DNA from 2 places in the Kribbella sp. NBC_01484 genome. Region 2 is predicted to be linked to the other one. Evidence: predicted binding sites of a transcription regulator. Region 2 holds the regulator's gene; the other holds the start of a gene.
The links. Region 2 encodes HrcA, which represses chaperone genes, less so after heat shock. Its sites were predicted from a motif close to TTGGCACTCGNNNNNNNCGAGTGCCAA; they were not measured.
Positions count from the first base shown of each region.

Region 1: the regulator HrcA is predicted to act here: its motif matches at 4,962-4,988, upstream of groL (chaperonin GroEL).

Region 1 covers NZ_CP109437.1:1,442,884-1,457,685, forward strand. The annotation lists gene OG555_RS06975 (Crp/Fnr family transcriptional regulator) at 1-60, opposite strand, end outside; gene OG555_RS06980 (epoxide hydrolase family protein) at 135-1,316, shown strand; gene OG555_RS06985 (hypothetical protein) at 1,321-1,776, opposite strand; gene OG555_RS06990 (GNAT family N-acetyltransferase) at 1,900-2,832, opposite strand; gene groL (chaperonin GroEL) at 3,155-4,780, opposite strand; gene OG555_RS07000 (cupin domain-containing protein) at 5,019-5,345, opposite strand; gene OG555_RS07005 (GNAT family N-acetyltransferase) at 5,441-6,001, shown strand; gene OG555_RS07010 (MmcQ/YjbR family DNA-binding protein) at 5,998-6,333, opposite strand; gene OG555_RS07015 (PspC domain-containing protein) at 6,517-6,852, shown strand; gene OG555_RS07020 (S8 family serine peptidase) at 7,023-10,700, shown strand; gene OG555_RS07025 (glycerophosphodiester phosphodiesterase) at 10,706-11,671, opposite strand; gene OG555_RS07030 (ABC transporter ATP-binding protein) at 11,837-13,558, shown strand; gene OG555_RS07035 (ABC transporter ATP-binding protein) at 13,555-14,802, shown strand, end outside.
Region 2 covers NZ_CP109437.1:5,426,926-5,441,727, reverse strand. The annotation lists gene OG555_RS26850 (PhoH family protein) at 1-687, opposite strand, end outside; gene OG555_RS26845 (SigE family RNA polymerase sigma factor) at 1,212-1,721, shown strand; gene OG555_RS26840 (Gmad2 immunoglobulin-like domain-containing protein) at 1,798-2,952, shown strand; gene OG555_RS26835 (sensor histidine kinase) at 2,974-4,389, opposite strand; gene OG555_RS26830 (response regulator transcription factor) at 4,389-5,129, opposite strand; gene OG555_RS26825 (hypothetical protein) at 5,098-5,319, opposite strand; gene OG555_RS26820 (hypothetical protein) at 5,319-5,735, opposite strand; gene OG555_RS26815 (ArsR/SmtB family transcription factor) at 6,263-6,592, opposite strand; gene OG555_RS26810 (16S rRNA (uracil(1498)-N(3))-methyltransferase) at 6,675-7,391, opposite strand; gene dnaJ (molecular chaperone DnaJ) at 7,392-8,534, opposite strand; gene hrcA (heat-inducible transcriptional repressor HrcA) at 8,563-9,585, opposite strand; gene OG555_RS26795 (Gfo/Idh/MocA family protein) at 9,692-10,795, opposite strand; gene OG555_RS26790 (ThuA domain-containing protein) at 10,780-11,421, opposite strand; gene OG555_RS26785 (MBL fold metallo-hydrolase) at 11,577-12,347, shown strand; gene OG555_RS26780 (NCS1 family nucleobase:cation symporter-1) at 12,452-13,987, shown strand; gene OG555_RS26775 (DUF3097 domain-containing protein) at 14,757-14,802, shown strand, end outside.

The sequences.
Region 1 (14,802 bases), 4.0 Mb from region 2:
GCCACGCTGGGCATCGGCGGCGGGAAGCTGAGCCAGGAAGCGGTCGAAGTTGCTCGTCACCTGACCATTGTCGCGCGCAGATTCGTTATTCATTGCGGAAGGAAGCTCGCCGCAATCGTTTCTAGCCTGAAGGCATGACAACGAACACGGATATCAGGCCCTTCCGGATCGAGATCCCGCAGGCGGAGCTGGACGACCTCAAGTCGCGGCTGGCCGCGGCGCGGTGGCCGGCCACTCCGGCCGTCGACGACTGGAGCCGCGGGGTTCCGGTCTCCTACCTCAAGGAGCTCGCCGGATACTGGGCCGACGGCTACGACTGGCGGGCCGCGGAGGCCGCGCTGAACGAGATCCCGCAGTTCACGACCGAGATCAACGGTCAGCGCATCCACTTCTTCCACCAGCGGTCGGCGTCGCCGGACGCGTTGCCGCTGATTCTCACGCACGGGTGGCCGGGGTCGCCGGTGGAGTTCCAGCAGGTGATCGGCCGGCTGACCGATCCGGCGGCGTACGGCGGTGACCCGGCCGACGCGTTCCATGTCGTCGTACCGTCGCTGCCTGGGTACGGGTTCTCCACGCCGCTCGGGCCCGGTGGGTTCAACCTCTTCGGGACGGCGCAGATGTGGGCCGAGCTGATGAGCCGGCTCGGGTACGAGCGGTACGCCGCTCACGGCACGGACGCGGGGTCCGGGGTTGCCGGGATGCTGCCGATGGTGGATCCGGCGCACGTGGTCGGCGCACATCTGGCTGGGGTGAGCGCGGGCGCGCCGTTCGGAGGACCGCTCTCGGCGGAGGGCCTGTCGGAGTCGGATCGGGCGCGGGTGGAACGGTTCAACAAGTCGCTCGACGACGGCTTCGGGTACTTCGTGTTGCAGTCGACGCGGCCACAGACGCTGGCGTACTCGCTGAACGATTCGCCGATCGGGCAGCTGGCCTGGATCGTGGAGAAGTTCGCAGAGTGGACCGACCCGATCCACAAGTTGCCGGAAGAGGCCGTCGACCGGGACCAGTTGCTGACCAACGTCAGCCTGTACTGGTTCACCGGCTCCGGTGCGTCGTCGGCGCACGCGGTCTACGACGGAGTCCAGGCCTGGAAGGCGATGCTCGCCCATCAGGACTCAGGTGGCTGGGGTGACGTCCAGGGACCGCCGACCGGAGTCGCGGTGTTCGGTGCGGAGACGGCGATCAAGAGCCTGGCCGATCCGGCCGGCAAGATCGAGCACTGGAAGGAGTACGAGCGCGGCGGTCACTTCGCCGCGATGGAGGTGCCGGACCTGCTCGCCGGTGATCTGCGGACCTTCTTCCGGCCGCTGCGCTGACGGCTCAATGGCCGGGCTGGGCCTGATGGGTCCAGCCCGGCTGTGGCTTGAAGCAGAGCCACTCGATCACGGCGGAGCCGAGCACGATCGGGATCACCCACGACCACGGCTGGTGCGGCAGGCTCACCACCACGATCGCTGTCCACAAAGCGATCCAGCCGCCGCCGTAGCCGCGCAGTACGCCGCGGTACCACAACCCGCCGGGCGCTTCGGCGGCCCGCTGGCCGAGGTACACGAACAGGTACGACGCGATCGAGATCGGCCAGAAGAACCACAGCCCGCTCCAGTCGTACGGCACCATCACGAGTGCGGACACGCAGACCAGCGCGATGGCCCAGTGATAGACCTCGCCGGCCCAGTTCAACCCGTGCCGGCGCAGGGTGAGGACGATCGCCAACGGGCCGAACACGATCGCGACGACGCCGGCCACGACGTGCAGGATGAGCGCGATGTCACGCACCGCCGTGCCTCCCCTGCTCCCGACTCCCCCCGGAGCTCTCTGACATGTCAGGGAGCATAGGGGTCCGGAACGCCCGCCGTCTGCCCCTCGGCGCACCCAGTCGGGTACGCCGAGGGATAGCCTTCAGACCTCCGGGAAGGAGAGCACCCGGCGGACGGCGAAGTTCCGGTATCCCAGGCGTTCGAAGCTCTTGGCCATCGGGACGTTGCCGAAGTCGGTGTCGGCCCGGATGTGCTCGGCACCCGTCTCCGCGAGCAGGTGGGTGATCTCGGCCAGCAGGTCGTCGCTGTACCCGTGCCCGCGCTGCTCGGGCAGGACCCCGAGGTACCCGACCACCGGCCCGCCGGCGTTGGCGGACGGCATCGCGAACCCGATCAGTTTCCCGTCGGCGTCGTACCCGAGCCGCCACCAGGACCGGTCGCCCGGCATCGACTTGTACATGTCGAGTTCCTCGCGGGCCGCGCCCTCGACCCCGAGCCGCGCGATCTCCCGCGCGGTGGCCGCGTCCAGGCTGCCCTCGCTGACCCGCATGAGCACGTCCACGAAGGCCTCGTCGTCGGCCGGCTCGAACCGCAGCCGGGTGGACCGCGGCGGCAGTCCGTACGCCGGCTTCCACTCGTACCGCAGCCGGTCGGTGATCTCGGTCAGCCCGGCCGCCGCGGCCGCCTGGCTGCGTGGCTCGAGCGCGGCGACCACGTCGGGCTGGTCCCGCCAGTCGCTGTTCAGGAAGAAGTGGTACTCCGGCGGCTCGGCATCGGCCGGGCGGGCCTTCACGGCATGCTCGATCAGCGCCGTCCAGACCGGGACCGGGTCGCCGTCGCCGGCGTAGTACAGGCCGTCGATGCTGTACGGGTGGGCGTCATCGGGGGCGCCCCACCAGATGGCGAGAGCCAGGATCCGGCCGTCTTCCTCGACGACCCAGGTCCAGTCGTCGCGGTAGTAGCCGTCGGCAACGTACTCGCGGTAGCGGTCGAGCGTGACGGTGTTGACCGACTTCTGCTCGATCAGGGAAAGGATGGTGTCGAGATCGGCCTCGACGGTGGTGCGGATGGTCACGAATCCTCCAGCAGGAGGCGCGCTGCTCCGCTCAGTGCGAGCTGTGCGAGCGGATCGGTCGCGCCGGGAAACAAGTCAGAGTATTCATCGGTCGCTCCTTCCGCTGCGGTTCGGTCTCGCCGGGCCAGACTCTAGGGCGCGGCCGGGGTCATAGTCCAATTGTTATTCACACCTGGGATCCTCGGCTCCATCGCTTACGTCCGAAGAACTGTGGCCTGCAGCCCTCACATCTTCGGACGTAAGCGCGAGGGACAGCAAGAAGGCGGTCCCGGGATTGCTCCCGGGACCGCCTTTACTGCTTGTGCTGTTGGACCTCAGTGGATCAGAAGTCCATGCCGCCCATGTCGGGCGCGCCACCCTGAGCGGCCGAGGCCTTCTCCGGCTTGTCGGCGATGACGGCCTCGGTGGTGAGGAACAGGGCCGCGATGGACGCCGCGTTCTGCAGCGCCGAGCGCGTCACCTTGGCCGGGTCGATGATGCCGGTGGCGATCAGGTCGACGTACTCACCGGACGCGGCGTTGAGGCCCCAGCCCGGCTCGAGGTTGCGAACCTTCTCCACCACGACGCCACCCTCGAGGCCGGCGTTCACGGCGATCTGCTTCAACGGCGCCTCGACCGCGGACCGCACGATCGCGGCACCGGTGGCCTCGTCACCGTCGAGGTCCAGCTTCTCGAACGCGATCACCGACGCCTGCAGCAGCGCCACGCCACCACCGGCGACGATGCCCTCCTCGACGGCCGCCTTCGCGTTCCGAACGGCGTCCTCGATGCGGTGCTTGCGCTCCTTCAGCTCGACCTCGGTGGCCGCGCCGACCTTGATCACCGCAACGCCACCGGCCAGCTTGGCCAGCCGCTCCTGCAGCTTCTCGCGGTCGTAGTCGGAGTCCGACTTCTCGATCTCGGCGCGGATCTGGTTCACCCGGCCGCCGATCTGGTCGGCGTCACCCTCGCCCTCGACGATGGTCGTCTCGTCCTTGGTGACGACGATCTTGCGGGCCTGGCCGAGCAGCTCCAGGTCGACGGAGTCCAGCTTGAGGCCGACCTCCTCGGAGATCACCTCGCCGCCGGTGAGGACGGCGATGTCGACCAGCATGGCCTTGCGGCGGTCACCGAAGCCCGGCGCCTTGACGGCGACGGCCTTGAAGGTGCCCTTGATCTTGTTCACGACCAGGGTCGCCAGCGCCTCGCCCTCGATGTCCTCGGCGATGATCGCCAGCGACTTGCCGGTCTGCATGACCTTCTCCAGCACCGGGACCAGGTCCTTGATGCTCGAGATCTTGCTGTTGACGATCAGGATGTACGGGTCGTCGAGAACCGCTTCCATCCGCTCGGTGTCGGTCACGAAGTAGGGCGAGATGTAGCCCTTGTCGAAGCGCATACCCTCGGTGAGCTCGAGCTCGAGACCGAAGGTGTTGCTCTCCTCGACGGTGATGACACCTTCCTTGCCGACCTTGTCCATCGCCTCGGCGATGATCTGGCCGACCTGGTTGTCGGCGGCCGAGATGGACGCGGTCGCAGCGATCTGCTCCCGGGTCTCGACCGGCTTGGCCAGCGCGAGCAACTGCTCGCTGACCGCCTCGGTCGCCTTCTCGATGCCCTTCTTCAGGCTCATCGGGTTGGCGCCGGCCGCAACGTTGCGCAGCCCCTCGCGGACGAGGGCCTGGGCCAGCACGGTGGCGGTGGTGGTGCCGTCACCCGCGACGTCGTCGGTCTTCTTCGCAACTTCCTTGACGAGCTCGGCCCCGATCTTCTCGTACGGGTCCTCGAGCTCGATCTCCTTGGCGATGGAGACACCGTCGTTGGTGATGGTGGGGGCGCCCCACTTCTTCTCCAGGACGACGTTGCGGCCCTTGGGGCCGAGCGTCACCTTGACCGCATCGGCGAGGGTGTTCATCCCTCGCTCGAGGCCGCGGCGCGCCTCTTCATTGAAAGAAATCAGCTTGGGCATTCTCCGCGAGTCCTCCCGCGTCGAGTCTTTGTGTTCAGCCGGCCCGGATGCCCGCGACGGACGGCGCCGAGGTCGCGGCGCTCATGTCCCGCCACGCTCCGGCACCTCATCGAGGCCGTCTTCTGTCACACTCGCGGGGCAGGAGACTTATCACTCTCACCCTTCGAGTGCTAACCAAGTATTAGCACTCGACCCAAACGAGTGCAAGCCGGCCCCCCGCCCGGGGGCCGGCTCGCGATCAGCTCGCGGCGGGCGCCTCCGCCGGCCCGAAGACGATGATCCGGACACCGGTCTCGGTCCGCGGCTGGTGCCGGCTGCCGGCCTGGTAGTACAGATAGGTCCCCGCCGGGTAGGACCGGCCGTGGTCGAGCAGTTCGCCCGCCGCGACGTAGATCAGCTCGTCCCGGTCGTGCACGTCGACCTCCGGCCAGGCGATCCCGGCGTCGAGATCGAAGGCGCGGACCAGCACCTGCCCACTGGACGGCAGGGCCCGGCGGACGATGCCCGGCGCGACCGGGCTGGTTTCGGCGTCATCGAGAAGGACTGCTTGAGGTTCGTTCGACATGGCCCAAACCTCGCATCGCGGCCGGACCGGCGACAGTCTCGTCCCGGTCCCCCACCGGACGCATCCGGTCACGCCAGGCACAGTACGGTGACCGCATGCTGGAGGTGCGCCCGGCCGGGCCGGACTCGTGGGACGACGTGGCGGCGGTGATGGGCGAGCGTGGCGATCCGGCGCGGTGCTTCTGTCAGTACTTCCGGCTTCGCGGCCGGCAATGGTCCGACGCGACCCCGGACAGCCACCGGAAGGCGTTGCGATCCCAGGTCTGCGACGCGAAGCAGCCACTCGGTGTCCTCGCGTACGACGCGACCACGCCGGTCGGCTGGTGTGCGGTCGCCCCGCGGACGTCGTACCCACGGGTGGTCGCCTCACCCAACTGGCGCACCGATCGACCGGACGCGTGGGTCATCACGTGCTTCGTCGTACCGGTGGGCCACCGCCGCCAGGGCCTCGCACGCCAACTGGCCCGCGGAGCTGTCGATCTGGCCGACTCATACGGCGCCACCGTCATCGAGGGCTGTGCCGTCGACACCTCCGCTACCAACCGCGTTCCCTCGTCCGACCTCTATCGCGGGCCGCTGTCCGTCTTCCTCGACGCCGGCTTCACCGAGGTCAGCCGCACCAGCCCGCAATGGGTCCTGGTCCGCAGGACGCTCTAGGACGTCAGCTGGGAGATCAGGTACTTCGGTGCGGTCAGGCGCCAGGCCTCGGTGATCAGTTCACGAAGCTCTTCGTCGTCGGCCGCGGCGATGTCGATGTCTAGCCAGGCGAATCGGCCGGCCGCCCAGGACGGGGAGTACACGTCCGGATCCTCGGCCACCAGCGCCTCCTGCTCCTCCCGCAACGCCTTGAGCTGCAGCCTGGTCTCGTCCTCCGACATGTACGCGAAGCTCTTGTTCCGCACCTTGAAGACCGGCTGACCCGCCCAGCCCTCGTGTTCCTCCACTCCCGGCAGCCCGAACACGACCTTCTGCAGCACCTGGACGTCCATTCCTCCGACGGTAAGCACCCGCACCGACAGTTTCCGCCGTACGACGTCAGCGCCCCCGCGATCGTGGGCCGGGTTCAACCAAAGTCGTCAGGGGTGGGTGATCGGGGTTCCAGGGGTCGGATCAGGGGTCGGTCGGTACCGATCCTGATGTGGCGGAGGGGTGCTGGACGGGAGAGTGGAGCCATGACGAACTCCAACGCACCGTTCTCGAACCTGTCCGGCAAGGTCCTCCGTCGTTCCCGTGACCAGCGGATGCTGTCCGGTGTCTCCGGCGGTATCGCCGAGTACCTGAACATCGACGTCACCCTGGTCCGCCTGGGCATCGTCGGTCTGACCCTGATCACCGGTGGCACCGCTCTGCTCGGCTACGCGGTGGCCTGGATCGTGATTCCCGAGGCCGACGGCAAGGCGGTCTGGCAGAACGTCCAGCAGTCGGTGAACCAGCAGAACCACTCGCCCGAGGCCGACATCGCCTCCCGTATCTACGACGACACCAACAACAAGCCCCCGGCGGCATGATCCGCCCTGCGCCCCTCCCGGGCGCAGCCCACGACCACCCCGCGGCGGGGTGACGACACCGTTCGTCACCCCGCCGCGGCCGTCCCAGCCGCGCGGCCGACTCGCGCCATGACGGGTATCTGCCAGTCCGAGGGATTGCTCGCGACTGCGGCGGCTCGTACGTTCCCCGCGTGCCTCCTCGACGACTTACCGCCCTCGTCCTTGCTGGAACGCTGACCGCCGCGCTGCTGGCCACAGCCGGCACTGCCACGGCCCTGCCCCCGACCACTGCCGCACCAGTACAGTCCGGCACCGGCTCAACCACCGACCTGGTCACACTCGTGACCGGCGACGTCGTACGCCTCGACACGCAGGCGGATGGCACACAGCAGGCCACCGTCGTTGCGGGCGCACCCGGCGGCACCTACAGCTACGTCCGCGACGGCGACGTGTACGTCGAGCCGGCCTCGGCACAGGAACTGCTGGCCGCCGGCAAGCTCGATCCACGTCTCTTCGACGTCAGCGCCCTGGTCCGCCAGGGGTACGGCGACGCCGACCGGACCACGCTCCCCCTCATCGTCACCTACCGCAGCGGCGCGGCCGTCAGTCCCAAGGCGGCGCCCGCCGGAGTCCAGGTCCGCGCAGCCCTCGCCGGTGTCAGGGCGTTGGCCGTGACTCGGCCGAAGCAGGCCGGGACGACCTTCATCGCCGAGATCGAGCGGCGGACCGACGTGGCGAAGGTATGGCTCGACGCGCGCACCCGCGCAGTCCCCACCGACCGCACCACTGACACCGCCGCGGCCACTCCGAAGACCCAAGGGTCGTACGACGGAACCGGCTCCACGATCGCGATCCTCGACACCGGCATCGACGCCTCACATCCCGACTTCGCCGGCCGGATCGACGAGGCGCGAGACTTCACCGGCGCGAACGACCCCACCGACCGGCTGGGCAGCGGCACGCACACCGCGTCGGTCGCGGCCGGCAGCGGTGCCGCCTCCAACGGCCGGTACGTCGGCGCCGCGCCCGGTGCTCACCTGGCCGCCGGGAAGGTGTTCGACGACACCGGCATCGGCTACGAGTCCTGGGCGATCGCCGGCCTGCAGTGGGCCGCGGCCTCGGGTGCCGACGTCGTCGACGTCAACGTCGAGGGCGCCATCACTCGCGGCGACGATCCGCTGACGGAGGCGGTCGACAGTCTGAGCCGGAGCTCAGACGCGCTGTTCGTCGTGTCCACGGGCTCGAAGGGGCCGGGCCAGCCAGGCACGTCCGAGGTGGCCGCACCGGCAGCGGCTGCCGCGGCGCTCACGGTCGGCGGTACCCGGCAGGCGCGCTGGTGGGATCAGTCGCGGCACGGCGTCATGGCGGATCGCGGCGCCATCAAGCCTGAACTCGTCGCACCGGCCTTCGGGGTCGTCGGCGCCGTTCCAGGCGGCGGCTACGCGAGTGTCGTCGGTACCGCGCCGGCCGCGGCGTACAGCGCCGGCGCGGCAGCGGTCCTTCACCAGGTCCATCCCGACTGGTCTCCCAGTCTGCTCAAGGCAACGCTGACCTCCACCGCCGCACCGGTCTCCAGCGGCACCGCCTTCACAGCAGGGGGCGGGGCAGTCGAGCTCGCCCGGGCAACCGCCCAGCAGGTCACCGTCGATCAGGGGGTCGCGAGCTTCGGCGACATCACCCGCCCTTACCGCGCCGACCAGTTGCGGCAGCAGCGAACCCTGACCTATCACAACTACTCCAAGGCCGCGGTGAGCCTCGACCTGGCGACCGACCTCGCCGGAACCAGCGTCCACCCCAGCACTGTCACAATCGCGCCGGGTGGAGCAGCCGACGTCACGCTCGAACTGGACGCAACCGCGCTGACGGCCGACGACTACACCGGGCGGGTTACCGCGACCGGTCCCGACGGTGGGATCGCCACCGCGGTGGGCTTCGTCAAGCAGGACGACACCGTCGAGGTGACCTTCCGTGCCCTCGACCGCCACGGCAGCCCGGCGACGGCTCGGATCCGGGTCGCGCCGTACCGGCAGGTCGATGGGCGGTACTACCCCGAGGACTTCTTCTTCACTCCGGACCAGAAGGAGTGGACTCTGCGCCTACCCGAAGGCGATTACAACGTCTTCGGGCTCATCCGGACACCCGATGCCTCCGGTGCCGGACTCGCCGAGGTGAGCATCGTGGGCCTGCCGAAGCTGGCCGCCCAGGCGCCGAACTCCACCGTCACCCTGGACGCGCGAACGGCGCGACCGATGACGCTGACGACCCCGAAGCCGTCGGTATCTCGCAGCCTCTCGGTCCGCTGGGCCAGGGGTGACGCAGGCAGCTCTGCCGCCACCTATGACGAGTGGCAGGTCGATCTGACCCGTGGCACACCGCCGCTGCTGTCGATGTCGCCGACCGAGCGGGTCCAGGACGCCGGATTCGCGGTCACCTCGACCTGGGACGCCGGAGTACCGCTTCTGCAGGCCAAGGCCAGCCACGGCCGGACCGATGTCTGGTACGCCGGCGGTCCGCTCGCCGAGGGCAGACACCGCTACCGCTTGGTCGATGCCGACTCCGATCCCAAGGGCGTTGCGGGTGCGGTCGCAGTCGTCCAGCAACCCAGTGACATCTCGGTCGACACTCTGATCCAACGGCTCGCCGACGCAGGCGCTGCGGGGGTGGCCATCTACCCGGCCGACACCGGCCTGCTGGTCCCGCCGCCGGGGGATCCCGGGATCGTGACGATGACGACGACGCGATCCGACGGCCTCGCCTTGCGTGCCGCGGCCCACCGACCGCCGTCGGCGTGGATCGAGCTGACCGGCACACCGCGTTCGCCGTACGCCTATGACGTCAGCTTCGTCGAGAACGGACAGGTCGGCCGCGACCTCGCCTACCGGGCCACCGGCCTGGCCACCGTGGCGACCAAGATCTACAGCTCCGGAACCGGTGAGGCCGGGGGCGGCTGGATCCTCAATCAGCACCTGCGCCAGAGCTGCGGCTGTACGACGCAACCCGTCGCCGACTGGGTCCCGTCCACCGGCTACACCCGGACCCAGTACGTGACCGCAGGTCGCGACGTACAGGTGGCGACAGCCTGGGAGTACGGCGCTGGGCGGACCGTCGTCCGGCCTCGTGCGTTGCCCACCTACCGACCGGGAGAGCACGCCACCCTCGAGTTCCTCAAGGCTCCGTACTCCCCGGGTGTCGCCGGTGGGACCGAGCCCAACACCCAGGGCACGACCACACGGCGAGGGAACCGGATCAGCTTCGACTACGCGATGTTCACCGACTCCCGGGGCAACTGGTCACGGGCGCTGCCCGGCGCTTGGGCCGCCACTGCGTTGTTCGCCGGCGACACCGAGCTCTACACCTCGAGCTCCCCGGTCGGTGACGTGACTGTTCCCGCAGACGCCACTGACTACCGGCTCGTCTCCGACGTGTACAACCACGGTGCTGTCGTCGGATTGACGTCCGCAGCCCACACGGAGTGGACGTTCCGCTCCGCGACGGTCGCGGAGGGGACGAAGGCTGTGCTTCCGCTCCTCGATGTCGACTACACCGACATCGCCGACACCCACTCCGGCCGAAGCGCTCTCGATCTCGCCAACAGCGCGGCCCGGGGACAGCGTGTCGACCTCGATCTCGCAGTCGGCCACCAACCCGGATCGACGGCCGGACCAGTCAGCGCGGTGAAGGTCCTGGTCTCCTCCGACGACGGTGCGACCTGGCAGAAGACCGTGCTGAGCACACTGCAGGACGGCCGCTACCGGGCGACGTACACCCATCCGCGCGCGGGCGACTTCATCTCCCTGAAGGTGCTGTCCTCCGACACCGATGGCAACGCCGTCGACCAGACCCTGATCCACGCCTACCGCCTGCGCTGAGGCGTCTACAGGTTGAGCGCCGGCTTCCGGAGGGCGGCGACGGCCTGGTCGGGGTGGTCGGCGAACAGGCCCTGGATGCCGAGGGCGGCGAACCGGGTCAGTTCGGTGGGGAAGTCGATGCCGGTGGGCAGGAACCGGCGCTCGGCGCGGAAGGTCCAGACCTGGACGGCCAGGCCCGCACGGTGGGCCTGGTCGACCAGGCGGGTCGGCTCCCCCAAAGTCCCGGTCGCGGTGCGTGGGATGACCAGGTCCTTGTGCGGCGCCAGTACGTGCGCGTACGTCGAGATCTCGCGTAACCCGGCCGGCTCGATCAAGTCGGCGTACGTGCGGCCGTCGCCGGTGCGGAGGAAGTCGTTCGGAGCGCTCTCGGAGTCGACCAGCTGTACCAGCGGCACCCGCGTCATGACGGACAGCCGGCGCAGACTGGTCGGCTCGAACGACTGCACCATCACCTCGTCGTCGCGCAGCCCCAGGGCCAGGATCCGCTCGGTCAACAGCTCTTCCAGCGGCAGTCCGAGCCGGCGGAAGTACGTCGGGTACTTGATCTCCGGGATCACGCCGATCGGCCGTCCGAGCCGCAGCGCCTCCCGCCGGGCGAGGGCCACCACGTCGTCGAACGTGGGGATCTCCTCCAGCCCGTCGTACGCCGTGTTGCTCGCACGCAGACCGGGCATCCGCTCCCGGGTCCGCAGGGTCCGCAGTTCGGCGTAGGTGAAGTCCTCGACGAACCAGCCGGTGACCGCGGTGCCGTCGACGATCTTGGTGAGCTTCCGGTCCGCGAAGACCGGGTGGCCGGCGACGTCCGTCGTACCGGAGATCTCGTTCTCGTGCCGGCAGACCAGGACGCCGTCGAGGGTAGCGACCAGGTCGGGCTCCAGATAGTCGGCGCCCTGGGCCGCGGCCAGGCGGTACGCCGCCGGCGTGTGTTCCGGGCGGTAGCCACTCGCTCCCCGATGCGCGATCACCAGCATGGTCCCAGGACAGGGGCCGGACATGGCCCCGCGGGAACTCGTTGCCCAACGCAAGATGAAGCTCTTTTGATGCGCGGGGAGACGAAACCCGCACCGACCGTGACGGTCCCGAACGCGAGTAATTCGCATGCGGTTGTCGGTGGTCGCACCTAGCCTGAAGGCGCCATGAAACAACTTCCCTTCGCCGATCCCGGCGTTCCCGAGCACCGCTCGCCGGCCCGCTATCTGTGGTGGGTCGCGCGCGGTCAGAAGCGCACCCTGATCGGCGGGATGGCGTTCGGCATTCTGTGGATGGCCGCGCAGGCGTTCATCCCGGCGATCCTCGGCCTGGCGATCGACGAGGGCATCGCCGCGCGCGACGGCGAGCGGCTGCTGCAGTGGACCGCCGCGCTGTTCGCGGTCGGCGTGGTGCAGGCGATCGCCGGCATCATGCGGCACCGGTTCGCGGTGACGAACTGGCTGTCCGCGGCGTACCGCACGGTCCAGGTGGTGACCCGGAAGTCGGCCGACCTCGGCGCGACGCTGCCGAAGCACCTCGCCACCGGCGAGGTGGTCAGCGTCGGCGCCGGCGACCTGTCGTACGTCGGCAACCTGATGGAGATCTCGGCCCGGTTCGCCGGTGCGATCGTCGCGTTCGTCATCGTCGCGGCGATCCTGCTCACCCAGTCGACCACGCTCGGCCTGGTGGTGCTGATCGGCGTACCCGTGATGCTGCTCTGCCTCGGCCCGATGCTGCGTCCACTGCACAAGCGGCAGTCCGCGCAACGCGAGGCGGTCGGCGAGCTGAACTCGCTCGGCTCCGACATCGTCGGCGGTCTGCGGGTGCTCCGTGGGATCGGCGGCGAGGAGTCCTTCTCCCGGCGATACCGCAGCGAGTCGCAGCAGGTCCGGCAGGCCGGTGTCCGCGTCGCCGGGATCCAGTCCGTGCTGGATGCGGCCCAGGTGCTGCTGCCCGGCATCTTCGTGGTGCTCGTGGTCGGCCTGGGCGCGCACTTCGCACTGCAGGGCGACCTCAGCGCGGGCTCGCTGGTCGCCTTCTACGGCTATGCGACGTTCCTGGTGCTGCCGCTGCGCACGGCCACCGAGTTCGCCAACCAGCTGATGCGCGGTCTGGTCGCCGCGGGTCGAGTCGTCCGCGTCCTGGAGCTGGAGCCCGACATCACCGAGCCGGCCCGATCAGTGCGCCTCCCCGACGGCGGTGACCTGGTCGATCCGGTCTCGGGCATCCGTGCGCGCGACGGTCTGCTCACGGCGATCGTCTCCGCCGAGCCCGACAGCTATGCAGAGCTGGCAGACCGCCTGGGTCGGTACGACGACCTGAGCGAGGTCAGGTACGGCGGAGTGACGCTGGCCAGTGCGACACGTGTGGACGTCCGTGAGCGGATCCTGGTGAGCGACACCGGCTCCCAGCTGTTCACCGGCACCCTGCGCTCGGAGCTCGATCCGGACGGCCGTCGTACCGACGACGAGATCATGGCCGCGATGCGTACGGCGTCCGCCGACGACGTACTGGTCGCGTTGACGGACGGGCTCGACTCCGAGGTGGAGGAGAAGGGCCGGTCGTTCTCCGGCGGTCAGCGGCAGCGGCTGGTGCTGGTGCGGGCGCTGCTGGCGGACCCGTCCGTGCTCGTGCTGGTCGAGCCGACCTCTGCGGTCGACGCGCACACCGAGGCGCGGATCGCGGATCGGCTGCGGGCCTACCGGTCCGGCCGGAGCACCGTGGTCCTGACCGCGAGCCCGCTGCTGCTCGACCGCGTCGACGAGGTGATCTTCGTCGCCTCCGGCCACGTAGTTGCCTCGGGCAAGCACCGTGCGTTGCTCGACACCGAGCCCCGCTATCGCCGGACCGTCACCCGTGAGACCGAAGCCGAGGAGGTCCTCCGATGAGGCAGATCCTGCCCGTCGCCGGGCCTACCGAGATCCGGCGGCATGCCCGCCGGCTGGCTCGCCGGCACCCACGCACGCTGTCCGTCGCGCTGCTGCTGCACGGGCTGGCGGCGGTCACTGGGCTGGCCGCGCCGCGGCTCATCGGTGGCCTGGTCGAAGACGTCCAGAACGGGACGACCGCCGCCAAGGTCAACCAGGTGATCATCGTGATCGCAGTGTTCGTCGTGGCGCAGTCGCTGCTGACCCGGTGGGCGCGGTTCAAGTCGTTCGCGCTCGGCGAGCAGGTGCTGGCCGAGCTGCGGGAGGACTTCGTCGACAATGCGCTCGCCTTGCCGATCGGCACGGTCGAGCGGGCCGGCACCGGCGACCTGCTGTCCCGGACGTCGCGTGACGTCGACACCCTCTCGCGGACGGTGCGGTTCGCCGTACCCGAGACGATCATCGCGTTCGTCACGGTGCTGTTCACGGTCGTCGCCACTGTGCTGGTCGGCGTGTGGGTGCTCGTGCCGTTGGTCGCGATGGTGCCGGTGCTCTGGCTGAGCACGAAGTGGTACCTGCGCCGCGCGAAAGACGGTTACCTTCGCGAGAACGCGGCGTACGCCCAGATGACGAGTTCGCTGGCCGAGACGGTCGAGGGTGCGCGGACGGTCGAGGCCTTGCGGCGGTACGACGATCGAGTCCGCCGCGGCGATGCGGACATCCGGGGCTCCTACCTCGCTGAGCGGTACACGCTGTCCCTGCGGACGGTGTGGTTCCCGGTCGTCGAGGTCGGCTATCTGGTGCCGGTCGTCGGGACGCTGCTGTTCGGTGGCTGGCTGCACCTCGGCGAGCATGTCTCGCTCGGCGCCGTCACGGCCGGTGTGCTGTACGTCAACCAGCTGATCGATCCGGTCGACCGGTTGATCTCCTGGATGGACGAGCTCCAGTCTGGTGGTGCGGCCTTTGCACGGTTGCTGGGCATCAGCGACGTACCGGACGACCGGACGCCGTCGGGCCAGTCGCCGTCGAGTGAGCTGGTCGAGGCGCATGACGTGCGGTTCTCGTACGTCGACGGTCGCGACGTGCTGCACGGCGTCGAGCTGACCATCCAGCCGGGCGAGCGGATCGCGATGGTCGGTCCGTCCGGTGCGGGCAAGTCGACGCTGGGGCGGTTGGTCGCGGGTATCCATCCGCCCCGGACCGGTTCGGTGACGGTCGGCGGGGTCGGCATGACCGAGCTGCCGTTGGACGAGCTGCGCAAGCAG
Region 2 (14,802 bases):
CATCTGCTCCGGCGAGGTGTTCTGCGCCTCGTCCAGGATGATGTAGGCGTCGTTCAGGGTCCGGCCGCGCATGTAGGCCAGCGGCGCGATCTCGATCGTGCCCGCCGTCATCAGCCGCGGGATCGACTCCGGGTCGAGCATGTCGTGCAGAGCGTCGTACAGCGGGCGCAGGTACGGGTCGATCTTCTCCGACAGGGTGCCGGGCAGGAACCCGAGCCGCTCGCCGGCCTCGACGGCCGGCCGGGTCAGGATGATCCGGGTGACCTCCTTGGCCTGCAGCGCCTGGACCGCCTTGGCGACGGCCAGGTACGTCTTGCCTGTACCGGCCGGGCCGATGCCGAACGTGATCGTGTTCTTGTCGATCGCGTCGACGTACCGCTTCTGGTTCAGCGTCTTGGGCCGGATCGTGCGGCCGCGGCTGGACAGGATGTTCTGGGTCAGGACATCGGCCGGGCTCTCGGCCGTGGCGGACTTGATCATCGCGATGCTGCGCTCGACCGAGTCGGCGGTCAGCCCGTGCCCGGTGCGGATGACCGCGATCAGCTCGTCGATCAGCCGCTCGGCCAGGGCCAGCTCGGCCGGCTCGCCGTTCAGCGTGATCTCGTTGCCGCGGACCATGATGTCGGCGGCGAACTCCTTCTCGACGATGCGGAGGAACTCGTCCCGGGCTCCGAGCAGGGCCACCATGTCGATGCTGTTCGGCACGACGATCTTGTGCGACGCCTGCGTGCTGGTGGCGGTGTTCGATCGGGACAGCTCATCGCGTCCGCGACCGTTCGCGCGCGCCTCCGGTTCGATACTGCGTGGCCTGGACAGCCTGTTCCCTCCTGATGCCGGTGAAGTAATCACCCCATGCTAGCCGCCCCCACCGACAGCCTCACTTGTAATTCACCCAGACACGCTCAGTGACCACAGTCCGCCGCGGTCATGGGGCCTCCCGCCCTGGACTGAGGAGCGTAGGGAGCCCGGTCATGGGGCCCCGGTCTGGACTGAGGAACGCAGGGAGCGAAGCGACCGGAGAGACGAGGGAAGACCGGGAGCCAGGCCCCATGACCTGCCGCGCCGGAGGCGTGGCATCCAATGCAGCGACCGGAGCGACGAGGGAAGGGCGGGAGCCAACGCCCCATGACCGCCAACAACACTGTCAACCTGGAAGGTGATTGCCGCGTCTTCGTGTCGTGGCTCAACCGGCCGTGGTGTACGAAGAGTGCGTGACACATGAGTCCTCGTGGGATGCCGACGAGGCGCTGACGGCTGTCTATACCGCGCACTACACGTCGCTGGTTCGCCTCGGCGCCTTGCTGCTGCGCGACACCGGCGCGGCGGAGGAGATCGTGCAGGACGCGTTCGTCGCGATGCACGGCCGCTGGCACCGGCTGCGCGACCCCCACAAGGCGCTCGCGTACCTTCGCACCGCGGTCGTCAACCGCTGCCGCTCCCGCCAGCGACACCTGGTGGTCGTCGACAAGCACACCCCGCGCACGCTCCCCGACGAGCCGAGCGCGGAGCAGGCAGTACTGCGAACCGCCGAGACCGACCGGGTCATCGAGGCGATGCGCACCCTGCCGGAGAAGCAGCGGACCGTGATGGTGCTCCGCTACTACGGTGAGCTCTCGGAGGCCGAGATCGCCGACACGATGGGCATCAGCCGGGGATCCGTGAAGAGCCATGCCGCGCGGGCGACCAAGTCGCTCCGCCAGGTCCTGGAGCAGAGCGTATGAACGAGCGGAGCGAGTTCATCATCAAACACAGGACGACTTGTGCCTCAGCCGCGCCCGGAGCGAAGCGAGGACGCGGATGAACGACCATCCGAACGAGCCGTTCGACGAACTGATGCGGCGGGCCCTCTCCGAGGAGGCGGACCGGATCGAACCGGCCGACGCCCTGCCGGAGATCCGCGCCCGCGCGCACGCCCAACGCCGGCCCGCGGCCCGGCGGCCCTGGCTCCTGACCGTCGGCGCGGCGGCGGTCGGCACCGCCGCGGCGATCGGCGCCTTCGCCGTTTTCAACGGCAACCAGAACTCCGCGAACGACGGCGACGAGGTAGCCGGCCCTGGCACGACCACGACCGCCACCGGAGTCCCGTCCGCAAAGTCCCCGGCCACCACGTCCGCGCCATCCGCCCTGCCGACCGCCGCCACCCTCGCACCGAGCACAAGCGCCGCGCCGACCGTCGTCCCCACAGAGCGCGGCGAGCCGGAGCAGGCCGTCAAGAGCGCGCTCGTACCGGTCTACTGGCTCGGCAACAGGACCGGGACCCAGGCCGGTGCCGACCCGACGCCGACCGTGAAGGCAAAAGCCGTCAAGCTGTACCGCACCTGGGCGAAGGTCAGCGGCCGGCCGGCCGAGCAGGCGGTCCGGATCATGACGTCGAAAGGGCCGTCCGACCCCGACTACTACACGGTCTGGCGCGGCGCCGAGGTCAACGCCGTCACCCGCACGGATGGCGTCGTGACGGTCGATTTCAAGGAGCTCCCGGCGGCCTCGCTCGACCCTGACGTCGCGGACGTGGCCGCGCAGCAACTGATCTACACCGTCCAAGGCGCCCTCCACACCAGCACCGAGCCGGTCCAGATCACCCGCCAGGGCCGCGCCGGCGCCAAGCTCTTCGGCCAGATCGACACCAGTACGCCGCTAGGCCGCGCCCAAGCCGCTGACGTCCAGGCGCTCGTATGGATCGACTCCCCGGCTGACGGCGAGATCACCGCAAACCCTGTCACCATCCAAGGCACCGCAAACGCCTTCGAGGCAACCGTCAACTACCAGGTCACCAACCTGAAGACCCGCAAGACGTCGAAGAGCGTCGTCAACACCAAGGAAGGCCAGAAATTCTCGCCCTTCCTCATCGAACTGAAGCTCACCCCCGGCCCCTACCAGATCGACGCCTACCTCATCTCCGACGCCGACGGCACCATCAGCGACTCCGACTCCAAGTCGATCATCGTCAGGTAGTTGGTTGGTGGAGGTCGTCGATCATCGTGAGGTAGTCGGGAGCTGGATGGTGAAGGCTGCGCCGCCTTCGGGGGCGGGGGCGGCGGTCAGGGTGCCGCCGAGTCTGGTGATGAGGCCGTGGGCCAGGGCCAGGCCGATGCCGGAGCCTACCGGGCGGCGGCCGCGATACTTCTGGTTGAGTACGCCGCGTTCGAAGGCGACCGCGTAGTCCTCGGGGGCCAGTCCGGGGCCTCCGTCGCGGACTTGGATCGCCACGACACCTGGACCGAGCTGGGTGAGTGACATGGTGAGGTGGGCGCCGGGCAGGGTGACGCGGAGTGCGTTCTCGGCCAGGCCGTCGAGGACCTGGCGGATTCGGCGGGGGTCGGTCGTGGCCACGGCTGGCATGGGCGGCAGGTCGAGGCGGAAGTGCACACCTTGGCGCTCGCAGCGCACCCGCCAGACCTCGGCGCACGCGCTGAGTGTTTCGCGCAGATCCACCTGCGCGAGATCGAGCTGGAACTGGTCGGCCCCGATCCGGGCCAGGTCGAGCAGGTCGCTCACCAGCCGCTCGAGCCTTTGCGACTCCTGCTGGATGACCTGCCCGGCGTGCCGCGGATCCGTCGCCACTCCATCGGCAAGCGACTCGGCGAACCCATGGACGGCGGTCAGCGGTGTCCTGAGCTCATGCGAGACCGAGAGCAAGAACTCCCGCTGCCGCTCCTCACTGTGCTGCAAGGCAATCGAGAGCTCATTGACCGCCTGCGCCACTTCAGCCACCTCAGCCGGTCCCTCAACCGGTGCACGCAGATCCCGTCGCCCCTGACGCATGGCCGCCGCGACATCCGCCGTACGACGTAGTGGCCGGCCGAGCAGTCGGCCGAGGAGGGCACCAGCGAGCGCCGCCACCAGTAGACCGGCGCCGAGCGCGAACAGGATGTTGCGGATCAGGATCCGCTGGGTATCCGCCGCCAGCCGCACAGGCTCCACCAGCGCGAAGCCGGAACTCTCGCCGATGCCGCGCGCTTCGACCAGATAGTCCGTGCCGTCGACGCTCACCGTGGCCGAGATCCGTTGCGTTCTCCCGATGTCGTTCAGCCCTGCCATGGTCGCGGCTTGGATGGACCGCTGGTCCGTCGGCTGGATCCGGCTCCGGGGCAGCAGAATCACCACGACGATCCCCTGCCCGCGCACCACTTGGGCGACCCGCCCGAGGCCCACCGTTCGCGACCCGGCACCCCGCTCGTCCACCTGACTGGCGATCACATCAGCTTGCGCGGCCAGCGAGTCCTGCAACACGTTCTGAGCCGACCGCCGGGCCAGCCCCGCCATCACCACGCCCGCGACCAGCACGGCGATCCCGGCCACCGCGACGCAAGCGACCACGATCCGGGTCGCCAGTGATCCCCGCCCGACCTCGTCTCCTGCTGAGCGGAGATCGGGTGGCACGGACGCCATCAGTCGAGATCCGCGGCGTACCCGACGCCGCGGACGGTGCGGATGGGACTGGACGATCCGAGCTTGGCCCGGAGCTGAGCGATGTGTACGTCGACTGTCCGTGTCCCGGCCGACGCCTGGTAACCCCACACCGAGCTCAGCAACTCATCCCGCTCGAACACCCGTCCTGGCCGCCGGAACAACTGCGCGAGCAGATCGAACTCGGTCGAGGTCAGACTCACCTCGGCGTCACCGGCCCACGCCCGCCGCCGACTCACATCCACCCGCACCGCCCCCACCGACAGCACGTCTCCCGCAGGCAACGTGCCGGCCGATCGCCGCAGTACGGTCCGCACCCGCGCGGCCAGTTCGCGCGGACTGAACGGCTTGGTGACGTAGTCGTCGGCGCCGAGCTCGAGGCCGAGCAGCCGGTCGACCTCGTCGTCGCGCGCGGTGACGAACAGGACCGGAGTCCAGTCCCCTGCCGCGCGCATCGTCCGGCAGATGTCCGTGCCGTCGCGTCCCGGCAGCCCGATGTCGAGGATCACCGCGACGGGATGGAGCCGCCGCCAGGCGGCCAGCGCGCCCTCGCCGTCGGACTCGACCTGTACGCCGAACCCGTCACGCCGCAGGTACAGCGCGATCACCTCGGCGATCGCCACCTCGTCCTCCACGACCAGGACCAGCCCGCGAGCGGCTGCGGTCATCATCTGCTCCTGGAGTGCCTGCTCAGGGTGAGCCGTCTGCTGCCAGCTCGCCATCGATCGCGTCCAGGGTAGACCCGATCCCCGCCAGCTCCTGCTCCGGCGACCCCACCTGCTGAGTGGCCGCCGGAGCAGAAGCGGGCTGTCCGGTTCCCTGCCGACCGGACTGCTCGGCGGAGTTCCCACACGACGACAGTCCGATCACCATCGCCGCAGTACCCGCGAGCACGACCAGGACCTTGCGCATCACTTCGCGACCTGGCAGTGCTGGGACTTGAAGGTCTCGAGCTTCGTCTTCATCGTGCCGAGCTGGGTGAGCCGCTCGGACCGGCGATCGGCCCGCTTCTGGAGCTGGGCGGCGATCTTCTCGTGCCCCTTGGCCTTCTGCTTCTCGGCGCGCGCCTTCAGCCACGCGACCGAGCCCTTCACGTCCGCGCCGCCGCTGATCCGCTTCGCCAGCTTGTCGCGGCGCTCGATCAGCTTCGGCAGCTTCTCGGCACACAGCCGCTGCGACTCCTCCGGGCTGAGCGTGACCTGCTTGTACGTCGGAGTCGGCGTCGGACTCGGATCGGCCGACGCAACCGTCGTACCTCCGACCAGACCGCCCACCAGTAGGACGGCCGACGTACCCACCGCCACCGTGCCGCGCACAGACCTGCGCATCTCTGCACTCCTCGTTCTCGGTCAACCTGACCAGAACGACTCTCCCCGAACCCCGTTCGAGGACCATCGGCGCGATGTTCGGACTCTGTAAGGATCACGGCATGGCTGCCCGTCCACCCGGGTCGGCGCACGGGCTTCGGCGACGGGAACCTTCTCGATGGGTGGGTACAGCTCGTCGTGGGCTGGGACAAGGAATAACGGCTCCCGGCTCACCACCTCTCGTCCGAGGCCCCAGCAGTTGGTTAGCGGCTGGCGCAAAGACGATCCCCGCCATCCGTTCACAGCTCCGATCCACCCGGGCCGAGGACGGCGCGGCGGGGCAGTGGATGGAGCGGACACGCTCCCGGCATGGGGCGGTTCGGATCCGCGGAGCGGATCTGTGCCACTCACCAAGCAGGCATCACCCGGACCGGTCACGCTCAGACCTGCGCTCGTGATGACGCGGCGGCGGGGTTGGTGAGTGTCTCAGGTCCGCACCGCACGCCCGCAGGTCCCGGCCGCTATCAACCGGCTGGCGCGAGCAACTCCTAGTCCGCGCGGTCGATGGTCGCGGCGAGGAGGCCCGGGAAGGCCTGGTCGAATTCCGGGCGGCGGAGGCGATTGAGGCGGCGGGCGCCCTCGTCGCGTTGCTCGATCAGGCCGGCGGCGCGCAGTACGGCGAAGTGGTGGCTGCGGGTCCCCTTCGTCACGGGCAGGTCGAAGGTGCCGCAGGCACGGGTCCAGTCGTCGTGCCCGGCCAAGTCACGAAGGATCGACCGGCGGACCGGGTCGGCGAGCGCGTCGAGCGCCGCCTGCAACGGCACCCCGGCCGGGTCGGCGTGGCTGAGCGCGCGCGTTCGAGCGGATTCCACAGCCATAAGTGCTCGATCCTCGTCGCACAGGGAGGTTCGGTTGGTGTCTAGCAGTCTAGGTCGTCTCTGGCCTGCGGACAGCGCGCGGTCAGATCCAGCGCGAGCGCGCGAGGAGCGCGGCAGCCGCGGCGACCCCGGCCGTCGAGGTGCGCAAGACGGTGTCGCCGAGCCGGACCGGCTCGACCCCGAAGGCGGTCAGCTCGTCCGGGGCAATGCCACCCTCGGGGCCGATCACGATCACGACGTCGCCGTCATCAGGTACGTCGAGGGCAGCGAGCGGGACTGTGGCTTCCTCGTGCAGCACGACCGGCAGCGCGGCAGCGGCGAGCAACTGCGCGACCTCGGCGGTGGAGGCGATCGGCGCGACCTCGGCGAACCACGACCGCCGCGACTGCTTGCTCGCCTCGAAGGCCCACGCCTGCCACTTCGCGAGCGTCTTGGCGACCCGTTCCGGGTTGGCGCGGAACTGACTCCGCTCCGCGTTCCACGGCACGATCACGTCGGCGCCCACCTCGGTGAGCATCTCCACCGCAAGCTCGGCCCGCTCCCCCTTGGGCACCGCCTGCACCACAACTACCCGCGGCCGCGCCGCCGGCACACTTCCGCGCTCATCCACGGCCACGGTCACCCCAGCCTTGCCCGCAGCAACCACCGGCCCTTCGGCCCAGGCCCCGCGCCCATCGGTCAACCGAACCCGCTCGCCGGGCCCGATCCGCCGAACCACGGCCGCATGCCGGCCTTCGGTTCCTTCCAGGGTCAGCTCGTCGCCGTCCAGCTTCTCGGCGAAGAAGACCGCGACTCCCATCTAGTGGGCGCCGAAGGCGTCGCGGAGCCGGCCGAAGACGCCTTTGTGGGTGGCTTGGACGTGGCCTTGCGGGCGCTCCTCGCCACGGGACTCGGCGAGTTGCCGGAGCAGGTCGGCCTGCGAGTCGTCGAGCTTGGTCGGGGTCTCGACGATCACCTGGACGATCAGGTCGCCGCGCCCCGCGTGCCGCAGCCGCGGGACACCGCGGGCCGTGAGCGTCTGCGCGGTGCCGGACTGCGTGCCCGGCCGGATCTCCAGCGGGGTCGTCTCGCCCTCGAGGGTCGGCAGGTCGATCGTGGTGCCGAGCGCCGCCGCCGTCATCGGCAGCGTGACGGTGCAGTGCAGGTCGTCGCCGTTGCGGGTGAAGATGTCGTGCGGTTCGACCTCGATCTCGACGTACAGGTCGCCGGCCGGGCCGCCACCGGGGCCGACCTCGCCCTGGCCGGACAGCTGCACCCGGGTGCCGCTGTCGACGCCGCCGGGGATCTTCACGGTGACGGTACGGCGGGACCGGACACGACCGTCGCCGGCGCACTCGACGCACGGGTTCGGGATGGTCGTGCCGTAGCCGCGGCAGTTCGGGCACGGCCGCATGGTCCGCACCTCACCGAGGAACGACCGCTGCGTGTGGGTGACCTCGCCCCGGCCGTGGCAGATCTCGCAGGTGACCGGCTCGGACCCGGCCGCCGCGCCGGACCCCGAACAGGTCGGGCACAGCACGGCGGTGTCGACCTTGAGCTCCCGGGTCGTCCCGAACGCCGCCTCGGCGAGGTCGATCCGCAGCGGGATCAGCGCGTCCTGGCCACGCCGGGTCCGCGGCCGCGGCCCGCGGGTCGCCCCGCCGGTCTGGCCGAAGAAGGCGTCCATGATGTCGGTGAAGGTGAAGGCCTGACCGAACCCACCGGCCCCGCCGCCCGCGCCGGCGGTCGCGAACGGATCACCACCGAGATCGTGCATCTGCCGCTTCTGCGGGTCGCTCAGCACCTGGAACGCGCGGCCGATCTCCTGGAACTTGTGGTGCGCGTCCTCGGAGTCGTTCACGTCCGGGTGGTACTGGCGCGCCAGTTTGCGGTACGCCTTCTTGATCTCGTCCGGTGAGGCGTCACGGCTGACGCCCAGGACGGCGTAGTAATCGGTGCTCATACTCCAGACCAGGGGTTGATAGCGATAGTCATGAGTCGGCCAGGATCTGGCTGACGTAACGCGCGACGGCGCGGACGGCGCCCATCGTGCTCGGGTAGTCCATGTGGGTCGGGCCGACGATGCCGAGCGTGGCCAGCGCCTCCGACTTGGACCCGTACCCGGTCGCGACCACCGAGGTGGTGGCCAGTTCCTCGTACGGGTTCTCGTGCCCGATGCGGACCGTCAGGGTCTGCGGGTTGGTCGCCTCGCCGAGCAGCTTGAGCAGGATGACGTGCTCCTCCAGTGCCTCCAGCACCGGCTTCACGTTGCGCTCGAAGTCGTCGCCGTACCGGGTCAGGTTGGCCGCGCCGCCGACCGCGATCCGCTGCTCGCCGCCTTCGTCGGTGAACGCTTCCATCAGGGTCGTCACGATCGCCGCCACCAGGTGGCGGTCGGACGGCTGGAACGCCTCCGGAACGGCTGCCAGCGAGGTCGCCGCCTCGGTCAGGCGCTGTCCGGCCAGGGCCGTGTTCAGCCGCGATCGCACGTCCGCGATCAGTTGCTCGTCGACGTCGTGCGGCGGCTCGACGATCCGCTGCTCGACCCGGCCGGTACTGGTGATCAGGACCAGCAGCAGCCGGCGCGGGGTCATCGTGACGACCTCGATGTGCCGGACGCTCGACCGGTTGAGCGACGGATACTGCACGATCGCGACCTGACGGGTGATCTGCGCGAGCAGCCGGACGGTACGGCGGACGACGTCGTCCAGGTCGACCGCACCGGCCAGGAAGGACGTGATCGCCTTCTTCTCCGCCGGGGACAGCGTCTTGACCGTGCTCAGTTTGTCCACGAACAGCCGGTAACCGGCGTCGGTCGGGATCCGGCCGGCGCTGGTGTGCGGCTGGGTGATGTACCCCTCCTCCTCCAGCGCGGCCATGTCGTTGCGCACGGTCGCCGGCGACACCCCGAGGTTGTGCCGATCCACCAGTGTTTTGGAGCCGACCGGCTCGTGGGTCGCCACGTAGTCCTCGACGATGGCGCGCAGTACATCCAGCTTGCGGTCGTCCAGCACGCGCACCACCCTCTCTCAGCGTCGACCCTTGGCACTCCAGCGCTCAGAGTGCCAGTCTACCGAGCCGTAGTAGCTCGCACCGACGCGTTGCGGCGTGGGACGGGTCTCAGGCGGACTCGGGCGACGCCCCCAACGGTACGGCGGCCGGGCGGCCGACCGTGCTCGCGACGTCCACCGGCTGGTCCTGGGCGGCCGCTTCGAGGAGTGACTCGAGTACGTCGAGCACGTGGTAGGCCAGTGCGCCGTCGGCCCGGTGTGGCTCACCGGTGCGCAGCGCACGCGCCATGTCCGCGACCCCGACTCCCCGGCCGGCTCCGGCGTACCCACCGCTGACCGGGACCTCGGTCCAGTCACGGTTCGTGGCCGTGGCGATCTCCACCGTGCCGTCGAAGCCGTTCGGGTCCGGCACCGACACACTGCCCTCGGTCCCGTGCACCTCGATCCGCGGCAGCCGTGTGGCCCAGATGTCGAACGACATGAACACAGTGGTCAATGCACCCGACTCGTGCTCCAGTACGCCGGTCACGTGCGTCGGCACCTGGACCGGGAAGATCTCGCCGGCCCGCGGACCGGTGTGGATCTTGCGCTCCTCCTTCGACCGACCGCTCCACGCGGTGACCCGCCGTACCGGACCGAGCAGGGTGACCAGGCTGGTGATGTAGTACGGACCCATGTCGAGGACCGGACCGCCGCCGGGCTGGTAGTAGAACTCCGGCGCCGGGTGCCACAGCTCGTGTCCGGGCGTGACGAAGGACGCGGTCGCAGCATGCGGTACGCCGATGTCACCGCGGTCGATGACCGCCCGCGCGGTCTGGGTGCCGGTGCCGAGCACGGTGTCCGGTGCGCAACCGACGCGCAGGTTGTTGGCAGCGGCGTACTTCAGGAGGGGCTCGGCCGCGGCGCGGTCCACGGCCAGCGGCTTCTCGCCGTACACGTGCTTGCCGGCTTCGAGCGCGGCCTGATGCACCGGCGCGTGCGCGGCGGGGATCGTCAGGTTGAGCACGATGTCGACGTCGTCCGCGGCGTACAACTCCTGCGGCGACAGTGCGCGGATGCCCGGGTTCTTGTCGGCGATCGCCTGGGCGCGGCTGACGTCCAGGTCGGCGACCGCGACCACGTCGACACCCGGCAGCTTCGCCAGGTGGTCCAGATAGGTGCCGGAGATGACTCCGGTGCCGACGATGCCGATGCCTGTCACTTGCTCGCCCACAGCAGCCCCCGCTCGATGATCGTGCGCACCTCGGGAACCTCGAGGTCGTCCAGCTTGTGACCGACGGTGCAGACGAAGACCTTGCCCTCACCCCAGGTCCGGGTCCAGATGGCCGGCATCACCGCGCCCTCGATCCACGGGTAGTCCGGGTGCGACTGGAACGTAGTGGTCGCCAGCACCGTGTCCGTCGGGTCGTAGTGGATGTAGTACTGCTCGGTGTGAACGTCGAAGTGGCTGATGCCCTCGACGATCGGGTGCTCGGCGACCACGTCGACGCGGTAGTCGGTGAAGCCGTGCGGGTGCGAGATGAACTGCCCGCCGACGATGAAGTTGTAGTCCGCGCTGTTCCGGAACGAGTCCGCGATGCCGCCGTGCCAGCCGGCCAGGCCGGTGCCGTTCCGGATCGCCGCGTCCAGGCCCTTGACGTGCTCGGCGGGGATCTCGCTCATGGTGACGCACTGCAGCACCAGGTCGACACCGTCCAGGTTCAGGTAGCTCTCGGTCGTGTCCGAGACGGTGACCTCGTAGCCGTTCTCCCGCAGGTACGGGATGAACAGGTCGGTCGCCTCGACCGGGGAGTGACCTTCCCAGCCGCCCCGGACCACCAGTGCACGTCGTGTCGTCAAAACGTCCGCCCTTCGAAAGTTTTCGGAGCAGCGCCGAAAATTGCGAGCCGCCACCGTGACACTAAGCCCGTCCCGGGCCGCCTTCAAGTCCGATTCCGCTCCCTGGATCAGGGTGGCTGTCGGCGGGCGATGTGCTGAGCAGTAATCTCGGCGCCATGAGCGAGTGGGTCGAGGTCGGGGATCGGTGCTGGGTCCGGCGGTACGACGAATGGGACCTGAACATCGGCCTGGTCGCGGGGACCGACGGCGCACTGCTGATCGACACCCGGGCCACGACCGAGCAGGCCGAGGAACTCCGTGACCACCTCCGCGAGGCCACCGACGTACCGGTGCGCTGGGTCGTCAACACGCACGCTCACTTCGACCACGTCGTCGGCAACAGCGTGTTCGAGCAGGCCGAGGTCATCGCGCACGAGAACACCGCCGCCGCCGCGAAGCTGACTGCCAGCACCTTCTCCGTCGCGAAGGTCGTCGACCTCGGTGATCGCCGGGTCGAGCTCCTGCATCTGGGCAACGGACACACCGACGGCGACGTGGTGGTCGTCGTACCGGATGTGGACGTGTTCTTCGTCGGCGATCTCGTCGAGGAGTCCGCATGGCCGTCGTACGGCGACGATTCCTATCCGCTCGAATGGCCCGAAACGCTCGACCGCGTGATCGGCCTGTTGTCGGACACCGCGAAGGTCGTTCCAGGACATGGCGCCGTCGTGGATGCGGAGTTCGTCCGCACCCAGGCCGGTGATCTGGGGACGGTCGCCAACACCATCTCGGGGCTCCATTACGCCGGCACCTCGCTCGACGACGCACTGCAGCACACCGACGACTGGCCCTGGCCGCTCGAGAAACTGCAGGACGCGATCAAGCGCGGTTACGAGGTTCTCGGCACCCCGCGCCGACCGACGCTGCCGCTGCTCGGCCCCGGCTGATGGCCTGACGGCGCATTGTTGTAGTTGTCCGTTGACAGGACGTCACGTCGTACCGCACGTTGTTCCGAAGCGGAACGTCCTCGACGGATCGGGTGGTGGGGCCAATGACCACGACAGAGCAGACCGTTCATTCCGATGGGCGGGTCGAGCTGAGCGATCAGGACGCGATCGCCAACAGCCCGTACGCCAACGCCGAGCTCGCGCCGACCCGGTTGCCCGAGCGGACCTGGACGACGTACAACTACGCCGCCCTGTGGATGGGCATGGCGCACAACATCCCGAGCTATCTGCTGGCGGCCGGCCTGGTCGCGCTTGGGATGAACTGGCTGCAGGCGTTCCTCACGATCACCCTGGGGAACCTGATCGTCCTGGTCCCGCTGCTGCTGAACAGTCATGCGGGGACGAAGTACGGCATCCCGTTCCCGGTCTTCGCGCGCGCCTTCTACGGCGTCCGCGGCGCGAACTTCCCGGCCTTGCTGCGGGCCTTCATCGCGTGTGGCTGGTTCGGCATCCAGACCTGGATCGGCGGGCAGGCCATCTACGTGATCCTCGGTGAGTTGTTCGGCAAGGGCTGGACCGACGCGTCCGCGATCGGCGGCCACCCGTGGACGATGTGGCTCAGCTTCGCGTTCTTCTGGGTGCTCCAGATGGGGCTGATCTGGCGTGGCATCGAGGGCCTCCGACGGTTCGAGAACTGGGCGGCGCCGCTGGTCACGGTCGCGTTCCTCGCGCTGATGATCGCGATCCTGGTCAAGGCCGGCGGGCTCGGGCCGATCCTGGACCAGCCGTCGAAACTCGGCTGGGGCAGCGACTTCTGGAAGATCTTCCCGCCGGCGCTGATGGGCATGATCGCGTTCTGGGCGACGCTGTCGCTGAACATGCCGGACTTCACCCGGTTCGGGAAGGGCCAGCGGCAGCAGGTCTGGGGCCAGATCATCGGCCTGCCGACGACGATGTCGTTCATCGCGCTGGTCTCGATCATCACCACGTCGGGCACGGTGCTGGTCTACGGTACGGCGATCTGGGACCCGGTCGAGCTGACCCGCCGGTTCGAGAACCCGGTGGTCGTCACGATCGGCCTGGTCATGGCGATCCTCGCGACGATGTCGTGCAACGTGGCCGCCAACGTCGTCAGCCCGTCGTACGACTTCGCCAACGCGCTCCCCCGGTGGCTGAACTTCCGCACAGCGGGACTGGTCACCGGCGTGGTCGGCATCGTGATCCAGCCGTGGCGGCTGATCTCGGATCCGTCCATCTACATCTTCGTCTGGCTGTCCTTCTACGGCGGTCTGCTCGCGTCGGTGGCCGGAGTACTGATCGCGGGGTACTGGCTGATCGACCGGACCAACCTGTTCCTCGCCGACCTCTACCTGACCGACGGCCGCTACTGGTACTCCGCCGGCTGGAACTGGCGCGGCGTCGTCGCCACCCTGCTCGGCTCGCTGCTGGCCGTCGGCGGCGCGTACTCGAACCCCGGCGCCGGCCCGTTCCCGCAGGACGGCCTGATCCCGATCCTCAAGCCGCTGTACGACTACTCGTGGGCGGTCGGTCTGGTCGTCGGCTTCCTCACCTACCTGGTCCTCACCATCACCGCACCAACCCGTCAACCCACCGCGACCCACGCCGCTCCCACGTACTAATACCCCGTACGCCGCTGTGGTGGGACTCGTGCATCCAGGGGCCTACCGGGTCCGTTCCCGGCAGTTGTCGGGACCTGAGACAGGTTGTGGCGGGGCGATACCTGCTATTCCGGCTCTTGTGACGTTTCCGTGGGTGACGGGTCCTACCGGTGTCGGGGCCGGCCCGCTGGATCGTTGCTGGTGCGGACCTGAGGCACTCACCAACCCCACTGCGACGTCATCACCGGCGCAGGTTTGAGCGTGACCGGTCGGGGCGGTGTGTGCTTGGTGAGTGGCCCAGATCCGCCCCCGCGGATCCGAACCGGCCCCCTTGCCGTGGTCACGTCCGCTCCATCCAACGTCCCGCGCCCGCGCCGTCCTCGGCCGGCGCGGATCGGGGCTGCAGACGCCGGCCAGGGTCGACTTTGTGCACCAGATCCGTACGCCGAGGCGGGCGCGGTACGGATCTGGTGCACAAAGTGAGCGATCCCGACGACGCGTGGGAGCCGGGCTGCTGTGAAGCCGGGCGGGGTGGTGTCCGCTGGCGGGGTGGTGTCCGCTGGGATGGGGTTGGGCCAGCCGCTAACCAACTGCCGGGGCCTCGGACTAGACGTGGTGGGCCGGGACAGGTTATTCCCTGTCTCAGCCCCCAAGCCGGGATCCCAGCCCCCGACAGCTGGCCCGGCACCCAAGCCAACGCGCACCGCGCCACCGGACCTCGATCGATCCAGTGCAGGTGGCGTGGGTGTGGTTGAACTGGAAGACAGGCCGCGGCGCATACGGTTGTGCGGTGGCTGATCGGTATGGGAACGACGTACTCAGTGGGGATTGGCGCA